DNA from 2 places in the Anaeromicrobium sediminis genome. Region 1 is predicted to be linked to the other one. Evidence: predicted binding sites of a transcription regulator. Region 1 holds the regulator's gene; the other holds the start of a gene.

Region 1 (9,788 bases):
TTAGTATGGTAGTTGGAACTAAGAATGAAAATTATGAAGATTTAATAGCCTTTGCAAATTACATTAAGGGAAAGAGTGATGAACTTTATCCAGGACTTTGTAAAAAGACTATTAAAAAGCCTTATAAGTTTAATGAATATAATTCAGACCATTATATTTTAATAGAAATAGGTAATACACAAAATAATATAGAAGAGGCTACTGAAGCAGCAAAATATGTTGGAAAAATACTAGATGAAGTCATAAAGGATATAAAAGAATAGAACTTAAAATTAAGGTCTATAATACTAGTGGTGATAATAATGGGCAGAAAAGAAGAAAAAAATAAAAAAAACTATTACTTTTTCAAAAGTATGAGTATAGTGTTACTTATGATAATAATGATTGGTGGTATAGTTTCTGTAGATAATTCATTTCGTCAATTAAATAAGATAGAAGATAAGATGGCATTAGGATATTATAAAATAACCAAATCCCTTTATGAAGTATACATATGTGGTGAAAAATTATATGTAGATAAAGAAAAGGTGAAAGATAAGTACATGTCTATAAAAAATAATATTGATATTTTTATAAAGGATGTACAAAATAAAAATGAATTCTTTGATAAATAAAAATGAATTTTCATAAATTCATTTTTATTTAATTTCATATTTAAATCGCACTGAAACTATAAAAAAACGTCTTCTTTTAGTAAAAAAGTCCTCTTTTAGAATGTAAGTTTAATTATTTAATAATCTATTATATTATAAAATATTAGGGAAGTATAAAAATAAATCCTAAAATAATCAGTAAAACTACACCATTTCAATAAATTATGGTATAATGATACAGATTTTAAAGAATAAGAGGATAAAGAATAAGAGGAGGACTATTAATGGGTAGCAACCGCCAAAAGCAGATACGAAATTTTAGTATTATAGCGCATATTGACCACGGGAAATCTACTTTGGCAGATAGATTAATAGAAAAGACAGGTCTTTTAACGCAAAGAGAAATGAAAGATCAAATACTTGACAGTATGGAACTAGAGAGAGAACGTGGGATTACTATAAAGTTACAAAGTACTAGATTGGTTTACAAAGCCAAAGATGGTGAAGAATATATATTAAATTTAATAGATACACCAGGTCATGTGGATTTTACATATGAAGTTTCACGAAGTTTAGCAGCTTGTGAGGGAGCCATATTAGTAGTAGACGCAGCACAAGGTGTGGAGGCACAAACTTTAGCTAATGTTTATTTGGCATTAGAACAAGATCTAGAAATAGTTCCTGTTATAAATAAAATAGATTTACCAAGTGCAAGGCCAGATGAAATAAAAGAAGAAGTAGAAGATATTATAGGTATAGATGCAAGTTATGCACCACTTATTTCCGCAAAGGAAGGCTTAAACATAGAAGATGTATTAGAAGCAGTAGTTAAGTATGTACCAAGTCCAACTGGAGATGAAGATGCACCTCTTAAGGCTTTAGTATTTGACTCTTACTATGACAGTTATAAGGGTGTAGTAGCCTATACAAGAGTAAGAGAAGGTAGTGTAAAACGTGGAGATAAAATTCTAATGATGGCTACAGGTAAAAAGTTTGAAGTAACAGAAGTTGGAGTATTTACACCAAGTGCCATGGCTACAGATGAATTAAAAGCAGGAGATGTAGGATACATAACTGCTAGTGTTAAAAATGTAGGCGAGGTGGAAGTTGGAGATACTATAACTAGTGCTGATAATCCTACTGATGAACCACTACCAGGCTATAAGAAGGTAGTTCCGATGGTTTATTGTGGTATTTATCCAGCAGAAGGTGAAAAGTATGAAAATGTCCGTGATGCCCTTGAAAAACTTCAAGTTAATGATGCATCTTTAGAGTTTGAAGCAGAAACTTCAAATGCATTAGGATTTGGATTTAGATGTGGATTCTTAGGATTACTTCACATGGAAATAATTCAAGAGAGATTGGAAAGAGAATTTAATTTAGGATTAATAACCACATCTCCAAGTGTTATATACAGAGTTACAAAGACTGATGGAGAAGTGTTAATGATACAAAATCCTACAAATCTACCTCCAACGGAAGAAATAGCTTTTATGGAAGAACCTATAGTGGATGCAAAAATTATGATTCCTAATGATTATGTGGGTAATGTAATGGAACTTTGCCAAGATAGACGTGGAAACATGAAAAATATGGAATATATAGATGAAAGAAGAGTAGCTCTTAACTATGAACTACCTTTAAATGAAGTAATATATGATTTCTTTGATGCATTAAAATCTAAGACTAGGGGATATGGTTCCCTTGACTATGAATTAAGAGGATATGAAAGATCTAAGTTAGTTAAGATGGATATATTACTTAACAAAGAAGTAGTAGATGCTTTCTCTATGATTGTTCATGAATCTAAGGCTGCTGCTAGAGGAAGAATCGTATGTGAAAGATTAAAGGATGTAATTCCTAGGCATATGTTTGCTATACCTGTTCAAGCTTCAATAGGAAATAAGGTAATAGCTAGGGAGACTATTAAAGCCATGAGAAAAGACGTATTAGCAAAATGTTATGGTGGAGATATAAGTAGAAAGAAAAAGTTACTTGAAAAGCAAAAAGAAGGTAAGAAGAGGATGCGTCAATTAGGAAATGTTGAAGTTCCTCAAGATGCATTCATGGCCGTATTAAAATATGATGAATCAAAATAGTCACCTTTAGGTGGCTATTTTTATTAAAAAAAGCTTAAGAAAGGTGTTTTTTATGAAAGAAATAGGATTGTATATACATATCCCCTTTTGCCATAGTAAATGTTTTTATTGTGACTTTAATTCTTATTCAAACATGAAAGATAAATTTAACCCTTATGTGGAAGGACTACTTAAGGAATTTGAGATAAAAAAAGAGTTGTTATCTAAATATATAATAAAATCTATTTTCATAGGAGGAGGAACTCCATCCTTACTCCCGATAGACGAAATGAAGAAAATATTAGATTATATAAATGATAATTTGAAACTGAAAAAAAATTTAGAATTTACAATTGAATCAAATCCAGGAACTTTAGATAGGGAAAAACTAGAACTTTATCTAAGAAGTGGAATAAATAGAATTAGCATGGGATTTCAGGCCTGGCAAGATTATATGCTAAAAGAAATTGGAAGAATACATACGAAGGATGAGTTTATACAAAATTTTAAGTTGGCTAGAGAAGTGGGATTTGAAAATATAAACGTGGACTTAATGTTTGGCCTTCCAAATCAGACTATAGAAGAGTGGAGAGAAACATTAGAAAATATAGTTAAGTTAAATCCGGAGCATATATCATCTTATAGTTTAAAGATAGAGGATAACACCATATTTGCGAGGAAATATGATGAGGGTCTATTAAAGTTGCCATCGGAAGAAGAAGATAGAAAGATGTATTATTTAGCTAAAGACATATTGACTAAAAATAACTATATCCATTATGAAATATCCAATTTTTGCAAAAAAGGATATGAAAGCGTACATAATGTAATTTATTGGAAAAATGAAGAATATATTGGTGTGGGTTTAGGTGCCCATTCATACATAAATAAAACTAGAACTTCAAATCTTATAGATGTGAATGAATATATTAAAAATTTAAAAATGGGAAATAGGATAGAAATAGTAGAAGAAGAAAATCATATAAAGGACCATATAAGTGAATGTATGTTTTTAGGATTAAGGTTAATAAAGGGTATAAATATTTATGAATTAAATGAAACATACAAGGTGAATATTGAACAAATATATGAAAAACAAATTAAAAAATTTATAGATGAAGGCTTGATGAAACAAGAAGGGCAATATTTGTTTTTAACGCCAAAGGGAATAGATTTATCCAATCAAGTATTTATGGGATTTTTAATAGAGTAAAAAAGGCATACGACCTATGGGAGAATAATGAAACCTGTGGTTCCTTTCGACGATTACTAGCGTAATCTGAGCATCCTCCTTTAAAGAGGCAGGGGATATTCCCCTACACCCACTTCATTTTTTTACTTATCTATAGTTTTGAAAAATTATAATTTCATATAAAGTTAAAAAATATATTGACAAATTATTTCATTAATGATAATTTTAAAACATAATAGTTTAGCACTCAATTAAAGAGAGTGCTAACAATTAGGAGTGATATTATGGAACTGGAAGAAAGAAAACTAAAAATTCTACAGGCCATAATAAGAGATTTCATAGAAACGGCAGAGCCTGTAGGCTCACGCACACTAGCTAAAAAGTATAACCTAGGAGTGAGTTCTGCTACTATAAGAAATGAAATGTCTGATTTAGAAGATTTAGGATACTTAAGTCAACCCTATACATCTGCTGGAAGGGTTCCATCAGATAAGGCTTATAGGTTGTATGTAGATAATATTATTAAAGATTTAAAAGTGGATAAGAAGCTTAATAAAGAATTAGAGAAGAAGTACATAAACAGTATAAGTGAAATAGAACAGGCAATTAGCCAAACGGCTAAGTTTATTTCTAAAACTACTAAACTGACTTCTGTAGCTTTATCTCCTCAATTAAGAGAAGGTATACTAAAGGGTGTAAAATTAGTACCTATTGATCCTAAAAGTATACTATTGATCATAGTATCTGAGACAGGAGAAGTAAAAAATACTATTATAAGGAGTATAAAACCTTATAATATAGGGGAGTTAGAATTATTATCTAATATTTTAGAATCAAAGCTAAAGAATTTAAGAATAGGGGAGATAAGTCCTGAGTTGATCAAAGTAGTGTATGAAGAAGCTCTTAGATACACTAGGATTGTAGAATCCATATTTCCAGCTTTAATAAGTACTATTGAAGATATGATTAATGTGGAATTATATTTAGAAGGTATTGCCAATATATTGGATTTGCCAGAGTATCATGACATAGAAAAGGCAAAAAAATTCATGAAATTATTAGGAAGAAAAGATAATTTAATAAGCTTGCTTCTAAATTCACAGGATGCTCTAAATATAAAAATAGGTAAAGAAAATGAGTTTGAAGAAATGAAAGAGTGTAGTTTAATTACAGCCACTTACAAGTATAAGGGGTTGATAATAGGAAAAATTGGGGTTATAGGGCCAACTAGAATGGACTATAATCATATAACTTCAGTAGTATCTTGTATAACTAATAGTTTAAGTAAAATATTAAAAGATAATAATAAATAGGTATTAATATTATTTAAGATTAAAAATGAACTAAGCTTAGTCTAATATGAGGATTGAGTGTTGTTCATAATAAATTTTAATATAGATAAAAGTTTTTATTAAATTAAGAAACCAGGTAGGTGAATGGCATGGAGAATAAAAATGTTCAAGAACAAGAAGAAGTAGAACAAATAATTGAAGAATCTGAAAAAGATTCTATAGAAGAAGACATAGAGGAAGCAAAAAATATTAATGATGGATTAGAAAAGATTCAACAAGAAAATGAAGAGTTAAATGGCAAATACTTAAGAATGACAGCTGATTTTCAAAACTTTAAGAGAAGGGTTGAAAAGGAAAAGGGAGACATATATAAGTTAGCCAATGAAAAGTTAATTGTGGACTTATTACCCATCTTAGATAATTTAGAAAGGGCCATTAACTCTCATAAAAGTGATATAAAAGACGAGTCATTCTTCAATGGAGTTGATATGATTTTAAAACAATTTGTTGATGTTCTTGGCAAAAATGGACTAGAAGCAATAGAGGCAATAGGCAAAGAGTTTGATCCAAATTATCACCACGCAGTTATGCAAGATAGTTCAGATGATGTGGAGCCTGATACTATCATGGAAGAATTTCAAAAGGGATACGTGTTAAATGATAAAGTAATACGTCCTAGCATGGTTAAAGTTATTAAATAAAATTTAAAATTTTTATATATATTCAAGGAGGAGATTTAAAATGGGTAAAGTAATCGGTATCGATTTAGGTACAACTAACTCATGTGTAGCAGTTTTAGAAGGTGGAGAACCAGTAGTTATTCCTAATGCAGAAGGAAATAGAACTACTCCTTCTATAGTAGCATTCTCAAAGAATGGAGAAAGATTAGTAGGAGAAACTGCAAAAAGACAAGCAATAACAAATCCAGAAAGAACAATAATGTCAATAAAAAGACATATGGGAACAGATTATAAAGTTGAGATAGATGGAAAAGAATATAGTCCTCAAGAAATATCAGCTATGATTCTTTCGAAATTAAAAGCTGATGCAGAAAGTTACTTAGGTGAAAAGGTAACTGAAGCTGTTATCACAGTTCCAGCTTACTTTACAGATAGTCAAAGACAGGCAACTAAGGATGCTGGTAAAATAGCAGGCCTTGAAGTAAAAAGAATTATAAATGAGCCAACAGCAGCATCTCTAGCTTATGGATTAGACAAAGAAACGGATCATCATAAGATTATGGTATTTGACTTAGGTGGAGGAACATTTGACGTATCTGCATTAGAACTTGGCGATGGAGTATTTGAAGTACTTGCTACTAATGGAAATAACCACTTAGGTGGAGATGACTTTGATGAAGCTGTAATGAACTTCTTGGCAGAGTCATTTATGAAAGAGCATGGAGTAGACTTAAGAAAAGATAAAATGTCTTTACAAAGATTAAAAGAATCTGCAGAGAAAGCTAAAAAGGAATTATCTAGTGCTCAAAGCACAAACATTAATTTACCTTTTATTACTGCAACGGCAGAAGGTCCACTTCACTTAAATATAGATTTAACTAGAGCTAAATTCAACCAATTAACATCTGGATTAGTAGAAAATACTATGGCTCCTACTAAGAAAGCTTTAGCTGATGGAAGCTTAAGCTCTTCAGATATTGAAAAGGTAATTTTAGTGGGAGGTTCTACTAGAATACCAGCAGTTCAAGATGAAGTTAAAAAGCTTACTGGAAAGGATCCACACAAGGGAGTTAATCCAGACGAGTGTGTTGCATTAGGAGCAGCTATTCAAGCAGGAGTATTAACAGGTGAAGTTAAGGATGTATTACTATTAGACGTAACCCCTTTATCTTTAGGTATTGAGACTTTAGGTGGAGTATTTACTAAGCTTATTGAAAGAAATACTACTATTCCTACAAAGAAGAGCCAAGTATTCTCAACAGCAGCAGATAATCAAACATCTGTTGACATTCACGTATTACAAGGTGAAAGACAAATGGCAGGAGATAACTCTACATTAGGAAGATTCCAATTAGGCGGAATTATGCCAGCACAAAGGGGAATTCCTCAAATTGAAGTAACATTTGATATTGATGCTAATGGTATAGTTAATGTTAGTGCAAAGGATAAGGGAACTGGAAAAGAGCAAAAAATCACTATTTCAGCATCAACTAACTTAAGTGATGAAGAAATAGAACAAAAGGTAAGAGATGCAGAGAAGTTTGCAGAGGAAGACAAGAAAATTAAAGAAGCTATAGAGTCAAGAAATAAGGCGGACTCATTAGTATATGAAACTGAAAAGACATTAAAAGAAGTTGGAGATAAGATTAGTGCTGATGAAAAAGCTAAGGTAGAAGCAGCTCTAGAAACTCTAAAGAAATCTTTAGAGGGAGATGACATAGAGGCTATTAATAAAGCTACTGAGGAATTAACTAGCCAATTCCATGCTTTATCACAAAAAATGTATGAGCAGGCAGCTCAAGCCCAAGGTGGAGCAGAAGGCCAACCAGGAGCTAAGCCAGAAGATGATAATGTGGTAGATGCAGACTATGAAGTAGTAGATGAAGATAAGTAATTTAGATTATTAAACCTAAGGCACCCTTATATGGGTGCCTTAAGATTGTAGATAAAGTTTACAAGATGATAGACTGTATAGATATATAAAATAGGTTGCAATGATAATGTATTTTGCATATAATTGATATAGCTTGTGGTTTCTCGCAAGTGCTAATTGGAAAGGCGGTGAGAATTAGTGGCAAAAAGAGACTATTATGAAGTTTTAGGAATAGATAGAAATGTAGATGAAAAAGAATTAAAAAGAGCATACAGAAAACTTGCTATGAAATATCACCCGGATAAGAACCCAGGGGATAAGGAAGCAGAAGAAAAATTTAAAGAAATCAATGAAGCTTATGAAGTCCTTAGTGATAGTGAAAAAAAGGCTAGATACGATCAATTTGGTCATGCTGGTGTTGATGGTCAAGCTGGATTTGGAGCAGGTGGATTTGGTGGATTTGATGATATATTTAGTGACATTTTTGACATGTTTGGAGGCGGATTTTCTTCATCTAGAAGAAGAAATGGACCTAAGAAGGGCGCTGACTTAAGATATGAGCTTAATATTACTTTTGAAGAAGCAGCCTTTGGAGCTAAAAAAGAAGTAAATATAAAGCGACACGAAAATTGTAAAAAATGTGGTGGGACAGGAGCAAAAGAAGGAACATCAAAAAAGACATGTTCTAATTGTAATGGAACTGGAGAAGTTAGATATGCTCAAAGAACACCTCTTGGACAATTTGTAAATGTAAAACCATGTGATGCATGTGGTGGAGAAGGCCATATAATAGAATCTCCTTGTGAAAGCTGTAATGGAACTGGAAAAGAGCTTAAGAACAAAACTATACAAATAAAGATACCAGAAGGTGTAGATAATGGTTCTGTAATATCTCTTAGAGGAGAAGGTGAACCTGGCGAAAAGGGAGGACCATCTGGAGATTTATATATTATACTTAGGGTTAAACCCCATGAACTGTTCAAAAGAGAAGGTAATGATATAATTTGTGAAGTACCTATTACTTTTACTCAAGCAGCTTTAGGCGATGAATTGATTATTCCAACTTTAGATGGAAAGGTTAAGTACAAAATTCCTGAAGGAACTCAGAGTGGAACTGTATTTAGGTTAAGAGGCAAGGGAATTCCTAACATGAGAGGTTATGGTAGAGGAGATCACTATGTTAAGATCATAGTTGAAGTTCCTAAGAAACTTAACTCTAAACAAAAGGAAATATTAGTGAAGTTTTCAGAAGTAATGGATGAAGATATTCACGAACAAAGAAAGACTTTTTTTGATAAGGTAAAAGAAATATTTAAATAATTATAAAAATGAATAATTGTGATTTTAAAAGGAGGCAGTTAAGGTTTAAAACCTATTATCTTCCTCCTTTTTTAATCTATATAATCTTTTAATGTTGTAAATAACCCTATATAGGGTATAATAACAGGTGAAGTAAAAGGTACGGAGGTTTAATAGATGAAATGGATCGAAGTAAAAATAAAAACTACTACTGAGGCAGTTGAGGCAGTATCAAACATATTATATGAAGCGGGTGTTACTGGAGTTGTAATAGAAGACCCTAATGATGCTTATTTAAAATCCAAGTGTGAAAATGAATGGGATTATTTTGATGAGTCCATATTAATTACAGATTATGAAGGAGCCATAGTAAAAGGATATTTACCAGAGGGAGAAGACTTAATAGACATTATCGAACTCATAAAGCAAAATGTTGAAAAGATTCCTACATACAATTTAGATAAGGGATTAGGAGAAGTAACTACAAGTGAAATATATGAGGAAGATTGGGCTAATGGATGGAAAAAATATTATAAACCTAAAAAAATTGGAGAAAAGGTAGTTGTAAAACCTACTTGGGAAGAATACGAACCGAAGGATGAAGAAGTTATTATAGAATTGGATCCTGGAATGGCATTTGGAACAGGAACCCATGAAACTACAATGATGTGTATACAAAATTTGGAAAGATACGTGGATGGGAATTCATTAGTATATGATATTGGTTGTGGTAGTGGTATTTTGTCTATAGGAGCAGCTAAATTAGGAGCTAAGGAAGTTA
Region 2 (7,655 bases), on a different contig from region 1:
ATTTTGAAACATAATATCCCCCCCTAAGATTCCATTTCTTTTTCTGGTTTTATTTGAAATATTGGTAATTTCTGCAATAACTTTACTGCTATTACAGCTGCTATTGTAGAAGCTGTTGTAGCGATTATGGTAGGTCCTATTATTTCTGCTGGATTAGCAGAATTGGCAGCTGCTCTGTAAGCAATCACACTAGATGTTACTAATGTAACAGAAGATGTATTTATTGCTAAGAAAGTACACATGGCGTTAGAAGCCGTATCCTTATGAGGATTAATTTCTTGCAATTCCTTCATAGCCTTAAGACCAAGTGGAGTGGCTGCATTTCCAAGACCAAATATATTGGCAGCCATATTCATAACCATGGCTCCCATGGCAGGATGTTCCTCAGGAACTTCTGGGAACAATCTTATCATGATTGGTTTTAGTGCTTTTCCTAATAATTTCACTAATCCTGCATTTTCTGCAATTCTCATAATTCCAAGCCATAGGGTCATAACTCCAATAAGACCTAAAGATAATTCTACTGCCACTTCTGCATAATCAATAGCCGCATCAGTTACAACTTGTGCATTACCATTAAACATGGCAACTACTATTCCTACTACTAAAAATAAAAGCCAAATAACATTAATCAATTTTCCTTCCCCCTTTTTTATATAGTTGTCCCATACTATATTCATATTAGAGTTAGGTTCAAAAAATCTCTTTTTGAAAAAAAAATAAAGCTGAATTTTAAAATTCAGCTTTTAAAAGATATATAACCCATGTTCAAACCAGCTTACTGTGAACTTACTTCGATCATATAAATAAAAAATATTTTATAAGGTAAGTCATTATCAGACTATAGAGTGTGAATATTATACTCACAATAGAAGTTTCATAATTGTTTGCAGCATAGGATGTTCTGATATTCCACCTTATAAAAATTTTTCATTCATATTCCCTCGTAAGTTGCTATAGTCTAGGTTCCTATAAAATAAATTAAATTTTAAATTAGATATATATTTTCCTGAAATAGGCCCACCTAACTCTGTATTTCATTTAACAAATCCATATACAACAAAGAGCAGGCTAATTAGCCTGCTCTTAATTTATTACATCATTCCTGGCATTCCGCCGCCCATTGGTGGCATTGCTGGAACTTCATTTTCTTCTTTAATATCTACTACTGCAGCTTCTGTAGTAAGTAACATAGCAGAAACAGATGCAGCATTTTGTAGAGCACTACGAGTTACCTTAGTAGGATCTACTATACCTGCTTCAATCATATTTACATATACTTGCTTGTAAGCGTCGAATCCTACACCCTTCTCTCCATTAATAACCTTCTCTACGATTACAGATCCTTCAAGACCTGCATTAGCAGCTATTTGTCTTACTGGTTCTTCAAGGGCACGTCTTATTATCTTAGCACCAGTTTTTTCGTCTCCTTCTAGAGATACTACTAAACTTTCTACAACTTCAATTGTGTTAAGAAGTGCAACTCCACCACCAGATACAATACCTTCTTCAACAGCAGCTCTAGTAGCATTTAGGGCATCTTCTATTCTTAACTTTCTCTCTTTTAGCTCTGTTTCTGTAGCAGCACCAACTTCGATTACTGCAACTCCACCAGATAACTTAGCTAATCTTTCTTGTAATTTTTCTCTATCAAAGTCAGAAGTAGTCTCTTCAATTTGAGACTTGATTTGTCTTACTCTATCTTCAATAGCAGAAGAATCTCCTGCACCATCTACAATTGTAGTGTTATCTTTGTCAATCTTTACAGAGTTTGCACGACCTAGCATATCTAATGTGGCAGTTTTTAAGTCTAATCCTAATTCTTCAGAAATTACTGTTCCACCAGTTAAGATAGCTATGTCTTGTAACATTGCCTTTCTTCTATCTCCAAATCCAGGAGCCTTTACTGCAACACATTCAAATGTTCCTCTTAACTTGTTGACTACTAATGTAGCTAATGCTTCTCCCTCAATGTCTTCAGAGATGATTAATAATTTTTTACCTTGTTGTACTATTTGCTCAAGTACTGGTAATATTTCTTGGATATTAGTAATCTTCTTATCTGTAATTAAGATGTATGGATCAGATAATGCTGCTTCCATCTTTTCAGCATCTGTAACCATGTAAGGAGATACATATCCTCTATCAAATTGCATACCTTCTACCACATCTAAAGTAGTTCCCATAGATTTAGATTCTTCTACAGTAATAACTCCGTCTTTTCCTACTTTTTCCATAGCCTCAGCAATTAAAGCTCCGATAGTTTCATCAGCAGCAGAAATTGAAGCAACTTGTGCAATAGCTTCTTTTCCTTCAACAGTCTTAGAAATATTTTTTATTTCTTCTACAGCTGCGTCTACTGCCTTTTGAATACCCTTTTTAAGTATCATAGGGTTAGCTCCTGCTGCAACATTTTTCATACCTTCTCTAATAATAGCTTGAGCAAGTAAAGTTGCTGTAGTAGTACCGTCTCCAGCCACATCATTAGTTTTAGTTGCAACTTCTTTAACTAATTGAGCTCCCATGTTTTCATAAGCATCTTCTAGCTCTATTTCTCTTGCAATTGTAACTCCATCGTTAGTAATAAGTGGAGATCCAAATTTTTTATCTAAAATAACATTTCTTCCTCTCGGTCCTAATGTTACTTTTACTGTATCTGCTAATTTATTAACCCCTGTTTCTAGTTTACGACGAGCGTCTTCTCTAAATTTAATATCCTTAGCCATAAGATTTCCCTCCTAAATTTATTATTCAACAATAGCTAAAATGTCATTTTGCTTTAATATTGTATATTCAATTCCGTCATACTTAACTTCTGTTCCAGCATATTTTGCAAAGATCACTTTATTTCCTACTTCAACTTCCATCTTTACTTCTTTTCCTTCTACGAGTCCTCCTGGTCCTACAGCTACAACCTCAGCCATTTGTGGTTGTTCTTTAGCTTGAGTAGGTAGCACTATTCCACTTTTAGTTTTTTCTTGTGCCTCTAACTTCTTTATTACGACTCTGTCTCCTAATGGTCTTATGTTCATAAGAAAACCTCCTTATATATATGTAATTAAATTTTTTATATCCCATTTTATTAGCACTCATCATCAGTGAGTGCTAATCATAGTAATAATGTAATATATAAATATATATTATGCAATATGGATTTTCAGTGTTTTTTTAGTAATTTTCCACTTTTTATAGTTATTATATATTTTTTCCTCCTCTATTCTAAATAATTCTACATCTCTGAGCTTTTACCTCTATTTTTCTTCTACTAGAAATCTTTTGTCACAAAATTCAAATTTTAGTACAACTAACAATATACAAGTTCTTTTAAATTTAAACTTATTTCCTTATATATTATGAGTATTTTGTAACTTTATAAGTATAAAATGAATATTATGTACTATGGTTTTTATGGCCATATTTATCATATTCAGGAGGGTTTATTATGGTTTCTAAAAAAAATAAAAAATTTAAAATTTTATCCTTAGACTCTGGCGGAGTAAGGGGTATATTAGAAAACACTTTACTACTGAGATTAAACCAAAAATACCCTACGTTTATCCAAGATATGGACATGATAGTGGGTACATCAATTGGAAATATCATAAGCCTTTCATTAGCTTATGGATTAACTCCTGAAAAAATACAAGATATCTTTAAAAGCCATGGGAAAACTATCTTTTCTTGTAAAAGTATGAACCCCTTTAAACCTGTCTTTTCTAATAAGAATTTTATAGACTTAATAAATGATACATTTCCAGAAGATTTACAATTAATGGACTTACATAAGATCGTAGCCACTACTACGGTTCAAGTGAGTGGATCTATAGAGAGTATACAGCCTCTAATCTATAGCAACGCCCCTTTATCTCCAAATAAACATACATTAGTAAGGGATGTGGCTTTATCAGGGGGAACAGTTCCTGCTTTCTTCCCCATATGTAATAATCAAATAGATGGAGCAGTTGTGGCTGGTAATCCATCTTTAGTAGGTATATCCATCGCCGTTGGCCAATTGAATATTCCACTAACTAATATATCTATGCTATCCCTAGGTACAGGATTTAATCCTACCATATTACCTGATGATGCCCAAGATTGGGGCCCAACCCAATGGATTATAAATAGACAAATGCCCCTTCCATTATTAGATGTATTCTCTCTAGGACAAAGTTCCCTAGAAAGTAGATTATCTTCTATGCTATTAAAATCTCGATATCATCGATTAGACATTCCACTAGATAGGAATGTATCCTTTAATGATTATAAAAGTATAGACTATCTTATAGACGAGGCTAACAAATATGATTTATCTCATACTTTTCGTTGGATAAATAGAATGTGGTATTAATAAAAGAATTTGAACAATTCAATGGGGATGGATATTAATATCCATCCCCATTATTATTAAAGTAATATAAAAACTATAGGTGTTACTAATATCAGGGTCAATATGGTTCTTTCAATCCAAATTAGTACTATCTCCTTTAAATTAATGGGAATATCCGTTGATAGTACACATGGTATGGATGCAGAGAAAAATAGTACCTGTGATACACAAACTACTCCTATAACAAATTTAGTAATTAGGGGAGCCGATTTAACTAATAAGGCTGGTAAGAACATTTCTGCAATTCCAACAGCGGATGCCTTGGCAGCTAACATGGGCTCTGGTATTTGAAGTAATTTAGTAAATGGAAAGAATATATATCCCATATAATCAAACAGAGGAGTATATTTGGCTAACACTAATCCAAATAGTCCAATTGACATGATAGATGGTAATATTCCCATGGCCATTTTAATTCCATCTAACAAGTTCTCTTTAATGTTTATGCCTATATCTTTAGATTTATTAGCTGCCTTTACTCCCTCTTTCCATGCATTTATAAATATATTACCTTCCCTATTAAATATTTCTTTATCCTTATCCTCATAGTATTTTTCACTTTTTTTACTAAGTGGAAATACTCTTACCGTTATGGCTGTTACTAAAAAAGTCACTATTAAAGTAATCCAGAAATAGGTATTCCACATTTCCATAAGGCCTAATGTTTTAGCTACAATAATCATGAAGGTGGCTGATACTGTGGAAAATCCCGTTGCTATAATAGAAGCTTCCTTTATAGTATATTTTCCCTCTTTAAATACCTTATTAGTAATAAGGAGTCCTATTGAATAACTTCCCACAAAGGATGCCACCGCATCTATGGCAGATCTTCCTGGTGTTTTAAATATGGGCTTCATGATAGGTTCCATTAAAACTCCTATAAACTCAAGGAGGCCATATCCTACTAAAAAACTTAAAAATATGGATCCAATTGGCACTATAAGACCTACTGGAACTACTAATTTTGAAAATAAAAAGGGCCCCATGTCCTTTTCAAATAGCCATCCTGGTCCTGCTATATAGTACACCATAAATGCAACTACTAGACCAACTAATTTGAAAATAGAAAATACGGCCGTTACTTTGTCCTTATTCCAAGTTTTGTTCTTAAATGGTAATATACTTCCTACTATGATTATTATCAGTGCGTATAGTTTAGCTATGAAAGGTATAGATTTTTTTATACCTGTTACAATATGGTCTAGGGGTATAGTTGTTTTTGCTCCTATAGTAATGGGAATGAAAAACATAAATATTCCAATGGCACTAAAAATTAAGAACTTTAAAACCCCACTAGTCCTACTTTCATTTGCACTCTTTACATTCATATCCAATCCCCCTTTAATAAATATTTATTAGGTTCAGTTATGGAATGTTAGCACTATAATTTCATAAACCCTTTAAAAATTAATATTCTATTTTAACTTCATATAATATTAATAACTGTTCCTTATTTATATTATATGATATTCCTAGAATTTTGTAGAACTCTCCAGCAATTATTTTATTAAACTTTTAATAGTATGAATCCAATATATAGTACTATACTAAGAACAGTACTCAACACTACCGTATTATTTGCTATATTCTTATCCTCTTCATTAGAATATTCTCCTACAAATAGGGGTAGTGCAAAGGGTGGTGGTAATATTAAGAATGTGAAATAAGCATAATTAAACAATTCATTTTCATCGATTATCCTATCTATGACCATGTACTTAACCATATATCCTACTAGTAATATGACACCCATTCTTATTGCCGTAAGCTTTATGCTATCTTTCATATATTTTTTCTTTAATTCTAAACCATATCCTATAATAATTAAGATAAGAGGTGTGGCTAAACTTCCTAAATACATAATAGTCTTATATAGACCCTTCAATAGACTAATTTCTTCAAATATATGATAAAAACCCCATAAATTAATAAATATACCTAGTACAATGCTTATTATGATAGGAGATTTACAAAAGTCCCTTATTACCCCCATAGAAAATTTTTCTTTTTTAAATTTCATCCTCAATATATTAAAGAAAATGAACCACATGAACATTTCATGGCCAATGCCTAATATGGTAATATTATGTAGGTTTTCATATCCAAATACGGTCTCGTATAAGGGTATTCCTAAGAGGCCAAAACAGAATCCCGTAGTGACAAAGGGGTTAAGTTTATTACTTAAAAAATTTATTTTATTTATTAGGATTCCACAAAGGTATAGTATATATAAAAATCCTATTATTACTATGGTCAATAAAAAATACTCTTTTTTAAGCTCCATTCTTACAAAGGTCATGAATAGCACACTAGGAAGGGCCATATTTATAACTATCTTCTTTATGCCATCTACACTTTCCCTTTTTATCATATTTTTTTCCTTCATAAAAAATCCTAGAATCAACAATAAAATTATGGGCATAAGTTTTGAAAAAATTTCGTTCATATAATCTGCTTCCTTTCTAATTCTTACTCATTCTTTTTTAATTGATTTTACCATAATTTATGTGCATTTAATTAAAATGCTCCTATATAAAGTTTAAAGTTTATAAAACAAAAGACCATAGTCATCTATGGTCTTAACTTATAATTTTATTGAAAATCATCTCCACTATTTTTCATAAATACTTTTAATATATTAATTTCATAAGGAGTACTCAACTTCTCTAAATGACTTATTCCCTCTTTACAATATTCTACTAAATCCTTCTTTATGGCTTTTTTAAATATGTCGTTTAACTCCTTATTGGTATTCATCTTCATTTTTATTTCGGCACAAACACGGTTGTAGATTCCCATCTCATAGGGACTTTTCAGTTTTTTAGCATATTTTTTCCCCTCTAAGAATAACTTTAATGCCTTTTTATATCTACCATCTATTACATATAACAAGCTCATATAACAACTAGCTATGGATCTTCCCCATATTATACTTAATCTTTCATAGTGCCTTATGGCCTCTTTTAAATATTCCTTAGCCCTATGATAGTCTCCCATATCTAAGGCTGCCTGTCCTGCATTAGTATTAAATAGGGCAAAACTTCTACTTATATTCTCTTCATTGCAAATGGCTATAGATACGTCATAATAATATAGAGCAGAAGTAAATTTCATATTTTGTCTTCTTATTTCACCTAGATAATTATAGCACGCTGCTCTATTTAGAATATATTTTTCTTTGTATCCATCATTTTTTTCAAATATCTGCAGAGATTGTTTTAATTTTTCTTCTGCTTCATCATATTTGCCAACCATCATTCTTTCAACG

What was found. The regulator HrcA, encoded in region 1, represses chaperone genes, less so after heat shock. The targets are predictions, from matches to a motif close to TTAGCACTCNNNNNNNNNGAGTGCTAA.
Region 2: a site for HrcA is predicted at 3,083-3,109, ahead of groES (co-chaperone GroES). Genes of this name have one in related genera too.

What each region holds. Positions count from the first base shown of each region.
Region 1 covers NZ_NIBG01000010.1:30,799-40,586, reverse strand. Annotated here, with positions in the region: gene spoIIP (stage II sporulation protein P) at 1-263, shown strand, start outside; gene CCE28_RS12235 (hypothetical protein) at 354-614, shown strand; gene lepA (translation elongation factor 4) at 878-2,692, shown strand; gene hemW (radical SAM family heme chaperone HemW) at 2,745-3,884, shown strand; gene hrcA (heat-inducible transcriptional repressor HrcA) at 4,148-5,176, shown strand; gene grpE (nucleotide exchange factor GrpE) at 5,305-5,856, shown strand; gene dnaK (molecular chaperone DnaK) at 5,897-7,729, shown strand; gene dnaJ (molecular chaperone DnaJ) at 7,907-9,028, shown strand; gene prmA (50S ribosomal protein L11 methyltransferase) at 9,185-9,788, shown strand, end outside.
Region 2 covers NZ_NIBG01000008.1:72,759-80,413, forward strand. Annotated here, with positions in the region: gene CCE28_RS10585 (spore maturation protein) at 1-12, opposite strand, end outside; gene CCE28_RS10590 (nucleoside recognition domain-containing protein) at 24-635, opposite strand; gene groL (chaperonin GroEL) at 1,095-2,726, opposite strand; gene groES (co-chaperone GroES) at 2,748-3,032, opposite strand; gene CCE28_RS10605 (patatin-like phospholipase family protein) at 3,443-4,348, shown strand; gene CCE28_RS10610 (YjiH family protein) at 4,405-5,715, opposite strand; gene CCE28_RS10615 (AEC family transporter) at 5,895-6,833, opposite strand; gene CCE28_RS10620 (BTAD domain-containing putative transcriptional regulator) at 6,980-7,655, opposite strand, start outside.